Regions from separate parts of the Heliomicrobium sulfidophilum genome, predicted to be linked through region 2. Evidence: riboswitches for the same ligand, from Rfam matches in the RefSeq annotation. Region 2 holds a riboswitch; each other region holds the start of a gene.
The links. Region 2 has a riboswitch for lysine ahead of AC0CW1_RS08975 (amino acid permease). Riboswitches for the same ligand answer to the same signal wherever they lie in the genome.

Region 1: it holds a riboswitch for lysine, as region 2 does, so the genes downstream of both, dapB (4-hydroxy-tetrahydrodipicolinate reductase) here and AC0CW1_RS08975 (amino acid permease) in region 2, are expected to answer to the same signal.
Region 3: it holds a riboswitch for lysine, as region 2 does, so the genes downstream of both, lysA (diaminopimelate decarboxylase) here and AC0CW1_RS08975 (amino acid permease) in region 2, are expected to answer to the same signal.

The regions. Positions count from the first base shown of each region.
Region 1 covers NZ_JBVTZZ010000004.1:264,408-267,684, forward strand. Annotated here, with positions in the region: gene AC0CW1_RS02785 (M16 family metallopeptidase) at 1-1,121, shown strand, start outside; gene AC0CW1_RS02790 (YlmC/YmxH family sporulation protein) at 1,272-1,544, shown strand; lysine riboswitch at 1,614-1,797, shown strand; gene dapB (4-hydroxy-tetrahydrodipicolinate reductase) at 1,905-2,708, shown strand; gene dpsA (dipicolinate synthase subunit DpsA) at 2,840-3,277, shown strand, end outside.
Region 2 covers NZ_JBVTZZ010000005.1:683,504-686,780, reverse strand. Annotated here, with positions in the region: gene AC0CW1_RS08975 (amino acid permease) at 1-1,336, opposite strand, end outside; lysine riboswitch at 1,536-1,711, opposite strand; gene AC0CW1_RS08970 (lysophospholipid acyltransferase family protein) at 1,990-2,907, shown strand; gene AC0CW1_RS08965 (RNA degradosome polyphosphate kinase) at 3,066-3,277, shown strand, end outside.
Region 3 covers NZ_JBVTZZ010000005.1:260,283-263,559, reverse strand. Annotated here, with positions in the region: gene AC0CW1_RS06975 (MBL fold metallo-hydrolase) at 1-752, shown strand, start outside; lysine riboswitch at 930-1,152, shown strand; gene lysA (diaminopimelate decarboxylase) at 1,312-2,625, shown strand; gene AC0CW1_RS06965 (CBS domain-containing protein) at 3,035-3,277, shown strand, end outside.

The DNA.
Region 1 (3,277 bases), on a different contig from region 2:
AACACATGTTGTTTAAAGGAACGGTGAAACGGACGGCCAAGGACCTGGCAGAGGTGCTCGAAGCCGTCGGCGGCCAATTGAACGCCTTCACATCAAAAGAATACACCTGTTATCACGCCAAAGTCTTGGATGATCACTTCGATCTGGCCCTCGACGTGCTGGCTGATATGTTTTTTCACTCCCGATTTGAAGGCGACGACATCGAGCGGGAACGCCGGGTGATCCTGGAAGAGATCAAGATGTATGAGGACTCTCCTGACGAACTGGTCCATGACCTGCTCTCTGATGCCATGTGGCCTGTCAGTTCACTCGGCCGGTCGATCCTCGGGACCGTCGAGTCGATCCAGGGGATGGAGCGGGAGCGCATGCTCAGCCACTTCCGGTCGGAGTATTCTGCCGACCGGACTGTCATCGCCGTCGCCGGTTCGATCGATCCGGAAAAGACGCTGGAAAAGATCAAAGGGTACTTCGTTTCGATGGATGCGACGAAGCAAACCTACCGGCGCCCTCGACCGGAGATGCTGCACAAGAGCGTTTTTGAGCATAAGGATGTGGAACAGGTCCAGATCTGCCTGGGCACCCAGGGCCTCCCCCAAGAGCATCCCGACATCTATGCCATGCACGTCCTGAACAACGTTATCGGCGGCGGCGCTTCGTCCCGCCTGTTCCAGGAGATCCGGGAGAATCGCGGCCTGGCCTATTCGGTTTACTCTTTCCACTCCGCCTTTTCCGATACGGGCATGTTCGGCCTCTATGCCGGAACGAGCCCCGACTTCGCCGAAGAGGTCCTGGAACTCTCCCTGCGCGAAATGGCTCGTATCCGGGAAGAAGGGATCCGCCCTGAAGAGTTGAAACGGACCCAGGAGCAGATCAAGGGGAGCCTCTACCTCGGCCTGGAGAGCGTCAACTCGCGGATGACGCGCCTCGGCAAATCAGAGGTTTGCTATGGCCGCTTCGTCCCGCCGGAAGAGGTTATTGAACGGGTCTATGCGGTGACTCTTGACGATGTGACCAAGGCGGCTCGGTATCTCTGGACGCCGGAGCAGTGCGCCCTGGCCGTCGTCGGCGCCAAGCCGCTGGCGGTGGAACTGCCTGATCTCTTGAAAAAGACAGGCTGGTAAAACGATCGGCCTTCTCGTGTCGAGCTCTGAATGCTGCTGCTCCCGGCGTTGGCGCCATGGTCCCTGAGGCGCTCCGGTTTTTCTCTCCTGCTTCTATTTTCCAGCCCTGCTGCGTATAGTGGGGTAGGGGGACAAGGAGGGGGGGCGCCGATGCGTCTCAGCGAACTGGTGGGCAAGGAGATCGTCAACCTGACGACTGGCGAGCGCCTCGGCGCTGTCGGTGATTCTGATCTGGTGATCGATGAGAAGAGCGGCGAGATCGACGCCATTATTCTGCCGCCACGGGGCAACTTTGGCGGCTTTTGGTCTGACCGGGAACCGCTGATCATCCCCTGGGACGCTGTCGTCAAGGTAGGAGCCGAGGTGGTCATTGTCGAACTGGACGATACATACCGGCGCACATCCCGGCGTTTTTCCTTTTAACGTTTACCTGTTGACGTCCAGGGATGTCCCATGATACCATCAACGTAATCAACTGAATATACCTCCCAGTGGAGAGGTAGAGGCGCGGTTTGTCAAGAGTACCTGGAGGAGTCCGACGGTGGATGATGATACCGGAGGGAAAGGGGCAACCGCCGAAGTCTGGAGTGACCGTATTGCTCACAGGCTGGGTCCGGGCATAAGATGTTCGGAACTGCCATCTGGTAATTCGACCGGGTGGAGCGCTATCCAATCGTACGGGGACGGTGGAAACCAGCTTCCGAATGCTATTTTTTGGGAGCACCGCCTGAACTCCATGCGGTGTTCCCTTTTTGTATTCATTTTTAGTGTGGGGGATGGGCCATGTCAGAGAGGATCAGAGTCCTGGTCAGCGGCGCCAGGGGGAAAGTGGGCCGCGAGGTAGTCAAAGCAGTCCTAGGAGACAAATCGTTGGAATTGGTCGCTGCCGTCGATCACAACAGTATCGGAGAGGACGCGGCTGTCCTGGCCGGCTTGCCGGCTTGCGGGATCCTGCTGCAAGGCGATCTGGCCGCGGCGATTACAGAGACACAGCCGCAGGTGATGGTGGATTTCACCAGTCCGGCATCGGTCATGGAAAACGTGCGCATTGCCCTGATGGCTGGCGTGGCGCCTGTCGTTGGGACGACAGGCCTTTCGACAAAAGACATGGAAGAGATCGCCGAACGGGCTGCCGCCAATGAGACAGGATGCCTGATCGCGCCCAACTTCGCCATCGGCGCGCTGCTGATGATGCGCTTCGCCCGCGATGCCGCCCGCTTCTTCCCTCATGTGGAGATCATCGAATACCACCACGATCAAAAACTCGATGCGCCCTCAGGGACAGCCATCAAAACAGCCGAGTTGATCCGGGAAGAGCGGCGTTCGCTCAAGCAGGGTCACCCCCAGGAAGAAGAAAAAATCGAAGGTTCTCGCGGCGGCGACTTCGATGGGATGAGGATTCACAGCGTCCGCCTGCCGGGTCTGGTGGCCCATCAGGAGGTCATCTTCGGCGCCCTCGGTCAGACCCTCTCGATCCGTCACGACTCCATCAGCCGCGAATCCTTCATGCCCGGCGTGCTGGAGGCGATCCACCGGATCGGCGCCTATAAGGGTCTCATCTACGGGCTAGATAAAATTATTTTTTAACGCCGACATCGACATAGCGATTTCTTCGACGCAATGATCTTTGACAATCACATCCTGCACACCTCTGGGCGACTTGCCTCATATATTAAAAAGAGTTTCACTGTTTCTGGTGGAGGAGGTTTTGAACACCCATGACGACCCTTCAAGGAATCCCTTTGGCGGTGATGGGAGGGGACGCGCGGGATCAGATCCTCGTACGCCGCCTGGCTGAGCGGGGCGCAACGGTCGATGTGATCGGCCTGCCTGTGGAGGAAACGGAACGGGTGCGGATCATGAAAGACATCCCCTCGACCTTGGCGGGAAAAGCGGCGCTCCTCCTGCCCATGCCGGGCGTTGACCTTGAAGGCCGCGTCTACGCGCCGCTCCATCATCCGCCCTTGCGCCTGGAGGAAGCTCACTTGACCCTGCTGGCGCCGGCCAGCCCCCTCTTTGTCGGCGTGGCCCGGCCCAATCTGCGGCAGATGGCGCAGTCTTGCGGCCACCCTCTGATCGAGGTGGCTGAAATGGACGAATTGGCGATCCTGAACTCGGTGCCTTCGGCAGAAGGCGCTCTTCAGATCGCCATGGAG
Region 2 (3,277 bases):
CGGCGTAGAGGACGATCTGTTGGGAGGGGTCGAAATAGAGGCTCACAATGACGCCGATGTTCAGCAGGGCCGCTGCGATCGGCACGAGCGGGTAGAGGGGCGTTCGGAAGGCCAGTTGGCCGACTGACCCGCCGAGACGGGTGTATTCACGGCGGAAGTTGACCTGGCACCAGGCGATGATGATCCAGATCAGGCAGCCGGTGAGGCCGGTGCTGGACATGAGCCAGAGGTAGACCGTATCGGCGGCGTAGGCCTCCGTGAGCAGGGACAGGCAGGCCAGGGCGAGGGTAAAGAGGACGCCGTAGAAGGGTACGCCCCGGCTGTTGAGGTGACCGAGCCAGGAGGGCGCCTGTTTTTCTTTGGCCATCGACCAGAGCAGGCGCGAGCAGGCGTAGAGGGCCGAGTTGCCGGCCGAGAGGGCGGATGTGAGAACGACGAAGCTCATCACATGCTGGGCGAAGGGGATGCCGATGCGGCCGAAGACGGTGGCAAAGGGGCTCTCCTGCACACCGGCCTCAGTCCAGGGGATCGTGCCGGCCAGGACGGTCACAGCGAGGACATAGAAGATGATGATGCGCAGGCTGATGCCGCGGATGACCCGGGGGACATGCTTGCCGGGCTCTTCACACTCGCCGGCGGCGATACCCACCAGTTCGGCGCCCTGGAAGGAGTAGACGACAGCGATCATCGTCAGGAAGACAGCGTGGAAGCCGTTGGGGAAGAGACCTTCTCCGCCGGTGCTGAAGTTGGAGAGGCCGATGGCGCCTTCATTGCCGGTAAAGCCGAAGATCAAGCCGGAGCCGGCGATGATGAAGCCCACAATGGCGACCACCTTAATGCTGGCGAACCAGAATTCGGCTTCCCCGTAAGCCTTGACGGAGATCAGGTTCAGCAGCGCCAGGGAGACGGCGAAGACGGCGCACCAGATGTAAACGTCCACCTGGGGGAACCAGTTGTGCATGATGATGCCGGCGGCGGTGAAGTCGGCGGCGATGCAGAGGGCCCAGTTGACCCAGTAGAGCCAGCCGGTCGTGTACCCGGCGGCGGGGGAGATGAAGCGCGAGGCGTAGCTCTGGAAGGAGCCGGCCACTGGCATGGCGACGGCCAGTTCAGCCAAGCAGAGCAAGACCAGAAACATGATCAAGCCGCCGGCGGCATAGGCTAAGATGGCGCCGAAGGGACCGGCCTGGTGGATCGTCTGGCCGGATCCAAGGAAGAGGCCGGTGCCGATGGTGCCGCCGACAGAGATCATCATCAGGTGGCGGGACTTCATGTCGCGGCGGAGTCCTTTTTTCTCGGGGATCAACTGTTCTGGATTAACGGCAGGTGTTGTCATGGGCGTTCCTCCATTTTTACGGTTTTGGACAGTGATGCATCGTTGGTTAAGGACGATGTTAGCTGTGTAGGTTAAGGGTGTTCCGGTTTAATCGGCTGGGTTGGTTTGACTGGACAGGAATGTCGTTGGGCCTTTTTAGACAACAAAAAATGGTTGTGAACGCCATCACAACCATGTCCGTAATAACTTCTTAGTACGGCCTGGTGATAGCGCTCCACCCCCGAAGGGTGACAGTCATGCCTTTATTCAAGACATGCCCAGCGGCCGCACTTCCCCACAAGGACGGCCACTTCGGCGGAAACGCCTTTCCAGTCCGGTCATCGCCCGGCAAGCTCCCAGACTGTACTTTTCGTCTTCCGCGCCTCTATCGAGTCTTTTATTGTCATGTGTAAAATTTAATACAAACGAACGATAGTGTCAATGAGAATATACATGCAGTGAATATGCATAAATATGAAGTGTGTTAAGATTGTTAATTTTACACAAAGATTGTGTCAAGGTTACCATCGCCACAGGTGTTTTCGATATACTCGATATGATAAAAACCAGGCGATTAGAATCAGGTGTTAAAGAACCAGGCGTTGATTGTATCATTGAAAATGACGGCGGCGAGCAAGACCAAAGATGGCAGTCGGCAGAGGGGGTTCTGCGTCATGTACATTTTGGTGAAGACGGTGACCCGGCGAGCCACCTATTTTGACCGCCTCGGTCATTTATTATCCTTGCTTCCCCCAGAGGTCACCTATGGACTCGGTGATTTGGCCGGATGGCTGTCTTACCGTTTGCACCCAAACACAGTTGCAGGCATAAGGAGGAATATCAAGGAGACGCTGCCGGGGGTTTCTGAACGATACGGCGGATACCTGTGCAAGCGCTACTACAAGGGCCTGGCGCTGAGCATGGTGGAACTCTGGGTCTATTCGCGCCGCTTGGCGCGAGACATGGACCGGTTTTTCGACGTCCAGGGGGAACGGCATCTGCAACAGGTTCTTGACAAGGGGAAAGGAGCGCTGCTTTTCACAGCCCATCTGGGGAATGTCTTTTACTACATCCAGTACCTGGCTCGGAAGTATCCGCGGATCGTCCTCGCCTCTGCGCCGGACAAGCGGTTATATCGGCTCTATGACGCCGTTGTGCGCATGGACGCCAAGGGAGAAGGCCTTTTGTCCCGAAAAGTCGACCTCATGAGGACTGTCCAGGGCCCCGTTGACGGGAACAGCATCTTCGTCTTTTTCGGTGACAGCTACCGGCCCGAGTATCCCCTTTCGACCATGTTCAACAGCATGACCCACTCCTCCTGGGAGGCGGCCCGCCTGGCCCTTGACAATGAAATCCCCATCATCCCTTTTCGCGGCTATCGCGTCCAGTCTCACAAGCACCGGCTTATCTTTGAGGAACCGCTCAACCTGCTTGAAGTCTACCTGCCCGGGCAGCAGGCTGAGGCGACGGGGTATCTCAACCGGATCGTCGAACGATTCATCCGTGAGTGCCCTGAACAGTGGTTTTACTGGTTTGACGCGGAACGGAGATGGCTCCGCAAACGGCCCGATGATCTTTCTGCTTCTCCTTGATTCCCCGCATGCCACCTAGCATGAAGGAAATCAAGCTACGCGCTCTTTTCTAGCTCAAATAATATAGCTAACCGGCGTTTTTCCAGGTATCATAGAAATGTGACTAGCCGCATGGAGAGACCCGGACGTTGAATCAATGATGTGGAGAGAGAAAAAGGATGTGCCAAAAAAGCATGGACGCCGAACCGAATGCAAACGGGCCAAGCCTTGACAAAACGCTGGAGCGGAAGTCCTTCAACCGCTCCGAATACTACATCAACCGGGAACTAAGCTGGCTTGAGTTCAACCAGCGGGTGTTGGAGGAGGCCCTCGACACGACAAACCCGCTGCTAGAGCGTTTGAAATTCCTGGCGATCGTCAGTTCCAATTT
Region 3 (3,277 bases), 420 kb from region 2:
GTGTCCAGGTGCGGATCGGGGAGCGCGATTTTATCATTGACGCGGGATCGGGTCTTCATCACTTGGGGCAGGCGTTGAGCAAAGAAAACAGTGGGTCCATTCAAGGAACCTTTCTCATCTCCCACCTCCATTGGGACCACATCCAGGGCTTCCCCTTCTTTTTACCTGCTTTTGCCAGTAAAAACCGCTTCACCCTCTACGGTCAGGCAAAGTTGGGAAAAACCTTTGCGCAGCTGTTCCGGGGGCAGATGCAGCCCCCTTATTTTCCCGTCCTGCTCGATGCCATGGGGGCCCAGTTGGACTTCTGCGATCTGGCGGGCGGCGACGTCCTCGATTTCGGCGATGGCGTCACGGTGCGGACGGTCTTGTCCAACCATCCCGATGAATGCTTGGCCTTCCGAATCGAACAGGGTGGACGTTCCTGCTGCTACGTGAGTGACACGGAGCACTATGCCTGGATTGACCCGGTGTTGAAAGAATTCATCGCCGGCGCTGATTTGGTCATCTACGACGCCTGTTATACCGATAGGGAATACGAGGGCGGCGAAGGGAAGCCATCCCGCAAGGGCTGGGGGCATTCGACTTGGCAGGAGGGCATCAAGCTGGTGCAGACTGCTGCCGCAAAAAAGCTGATCCTCTTTCACCATGCGATGGAACGGACCGATGTGGACTTAGATCAGATCGAGGGAATGGCGAAAGTCCTCTATCCTGACTGCCTGGCGGCGAAGGAAGGGATGACGATCCGTCTGTAATTTTGATACCGATGCGATTCCATTGCTGTTTCCGATTCGAAGGCCAAAAACGAATCGGGAACGGCGAAGCCGGGAACAGGGGCGGAGGAAGATTCTAACGCCTTGACAGCCATTTTCTCGCATGCTAAGATGGGCTCAAGTTCAGCACAAGTTCATAGAGATGCCTCATCTCCGTCGAGGTGAGGTAGAGGCGCGGTTAATCAAGAGTAACTCCGGGAAGGTCCAATGGCATGGACGGCGCAACGGAGGGAAAGGGATGGCCGCCGAAGTCCAGGTTTGCCACATCTGGGCTGGGTCTGCAGTGAAGAACTGCAGGACTGTCACCGGGGAACATTCCCACTTCTCATTCGGCATGCTGTGCTGGTTGAGGAAGGTTTCACGGTGGAGCGCTATCTTACGAGATGTATGGGAAAGGGAGAGAGGCATTCTTAGGCGCATGAGTAAACCGCCGCCGGGAATGACCCCGGCGGTTTTTGTTTTGCCTCGAACGAATGCCAATATATTCCTTTTGGCCATATAAAAGAAATGAAGCACATTGTGATGAGGGGAGTCGGCAACATTGAAACTACACGGAACTACTGCCATCAACGAGCGGGGACATTTGGTCATCGGAGGCTGCGATGCAACGGACTTGATCAAGGAGTTCGGCAGTCCTTTGTATGTGATGGATGAAGCCCACCTGCGGGAAAACTGTCGGAAGTATTACGAGGCCTTCAGCGCCTCCGGCGCCGGCGAGGTGCTCTTCGCCTCGAAAGCCTTTATGAACATGGCCATGTGCCGCCTGGTGGAACAGGAAGGTCTGGGGCTCGATGTCGTCTCTGGCGGCGAACTGTACACGGCCCGCCGCGCCGGCTTCCCTATGGAGAAGATCTACTTCCACGGCAACAACAAGACGCCGGCTGAACTGCGCCAGGCGATCGAATACGGTGTCGGACACATCGTCGTCGACAACCTCTACGAAGCGGACCTGCTGAACGCCATCGCCGGAGAGATGGATGCCCGGGTGCGGGTGCTCCTGCGCATCACCCCTGGCATCGACTGCCATACCCACGAGTTTGTCCGCACCGGTCAGATCGATTCCAAGTTCGGCTTTACCTTGCCCACCGGCCAAGCCCTCGCTGGCGTCAAAGCCGTCCTGGAGCGCGGCAACCTGATCTATGATGGCCTCCACTGCCACATCGGCTCCCAGATCTTTGAGTTGGAATCCTTCAGCTACGCCGCTGAGGTGATGATGACCTTCATCGATGAGATCCGCCGGGAGACAGGCGCTGAGACGGCGATCCTCAACCTGGGCGGCGGCTTCGGCATCCGCTACACCGAGGCGGACACCCCGGGCGATGTGGCCGAGTACGCCCGCATCGTGCTCTCTGCCGTCGCCCTGGAGGCGGAAAAGCGCGGTCTGCCTACGCCGAAGGTCCTCGTTGAGCCGGGCCGCTCCATCGTCGCCACGGCAGGCACGACCCTCTACACGATCGGTTCTGTGAAGGAGATCATCGGCGTTCGCAAGTATGTTGCCGTCGACGGTGGCATGACCGACAACCCCCGTCCGGCCCTCTACGGCTCCCGCTATGAATCCATGCTGGCCAACAAGGCCACCCAGGAGGCCGAAGAGGTCGTCTCCGTCACCGGCAAGTGCTGCGAATCGGGCGACATGCTCCTCTGGGACGTGTCCCTGCCAAAAGTGGAGTCTGGCGACATCCTCGCCGTGTCCTGCACCGGCGCTTACAACTACACCATGTCCATGAACTACAACCGGCTCGGTCGTCCCGCCGTGGTCTTCGCCCGTGACGGCAAGGCGGCGGTGGTCGTGGAACGGGAGAGCCTTGACGACCTGATTCGCAACGACCGGATTCCGCCGTACCTGCAACGGTAACTCACTTCATAGGCAGGCTGCGGTTGACGCAGACAGCTACCTGCCATACTGAGAAATAACGTATCTTGTTCAACGGACCATCCGCTTATCGACGGGTATCTACGAAAGGTGGTGAAGCACATGTCGGAAAAGTTCTATGAGATGATGATCGAATCGCTGAATCAATCCCAGAATCCCCAAGCGGTACGCCCGGGAACCGACGATGCCGCTGACACCACGCCGGAGAAAAGCAGTCGGTAAGTACGGAGAATGCTCATGATAACGGTGGCCTTTGTGCCGCCGTTTTTCTTTTTATCAGAATGGAGCCGTTTTTTTGGGGACAGCCCATCCGCCAATGGGCAAGAAGTGGAAAAAAACAAAGTCCCTATGCTATAATGTACGTTATGAATGCGCGGGGAGGCGGCGGCCGGTGGAGATCATCCTCACACACAACAATACCGATTTTGACGGCTTGGCTGCCTCTTTTGCCGCCTCAAAGCTCTACCCCCGCGCGGTCCCTGTCCTTGCCGGAAAACTGAGCGCCAATGTACAGGAGTTCATGGCGCTGCATAAAGATACGCTGGGGTTTAAGACGATCAAGGACATCCCGGCCCACCAGGTGAAGCGGGTGATCCTTGTCGACACCAAGATGGCCTCCCGGGTGGGGCCTTTG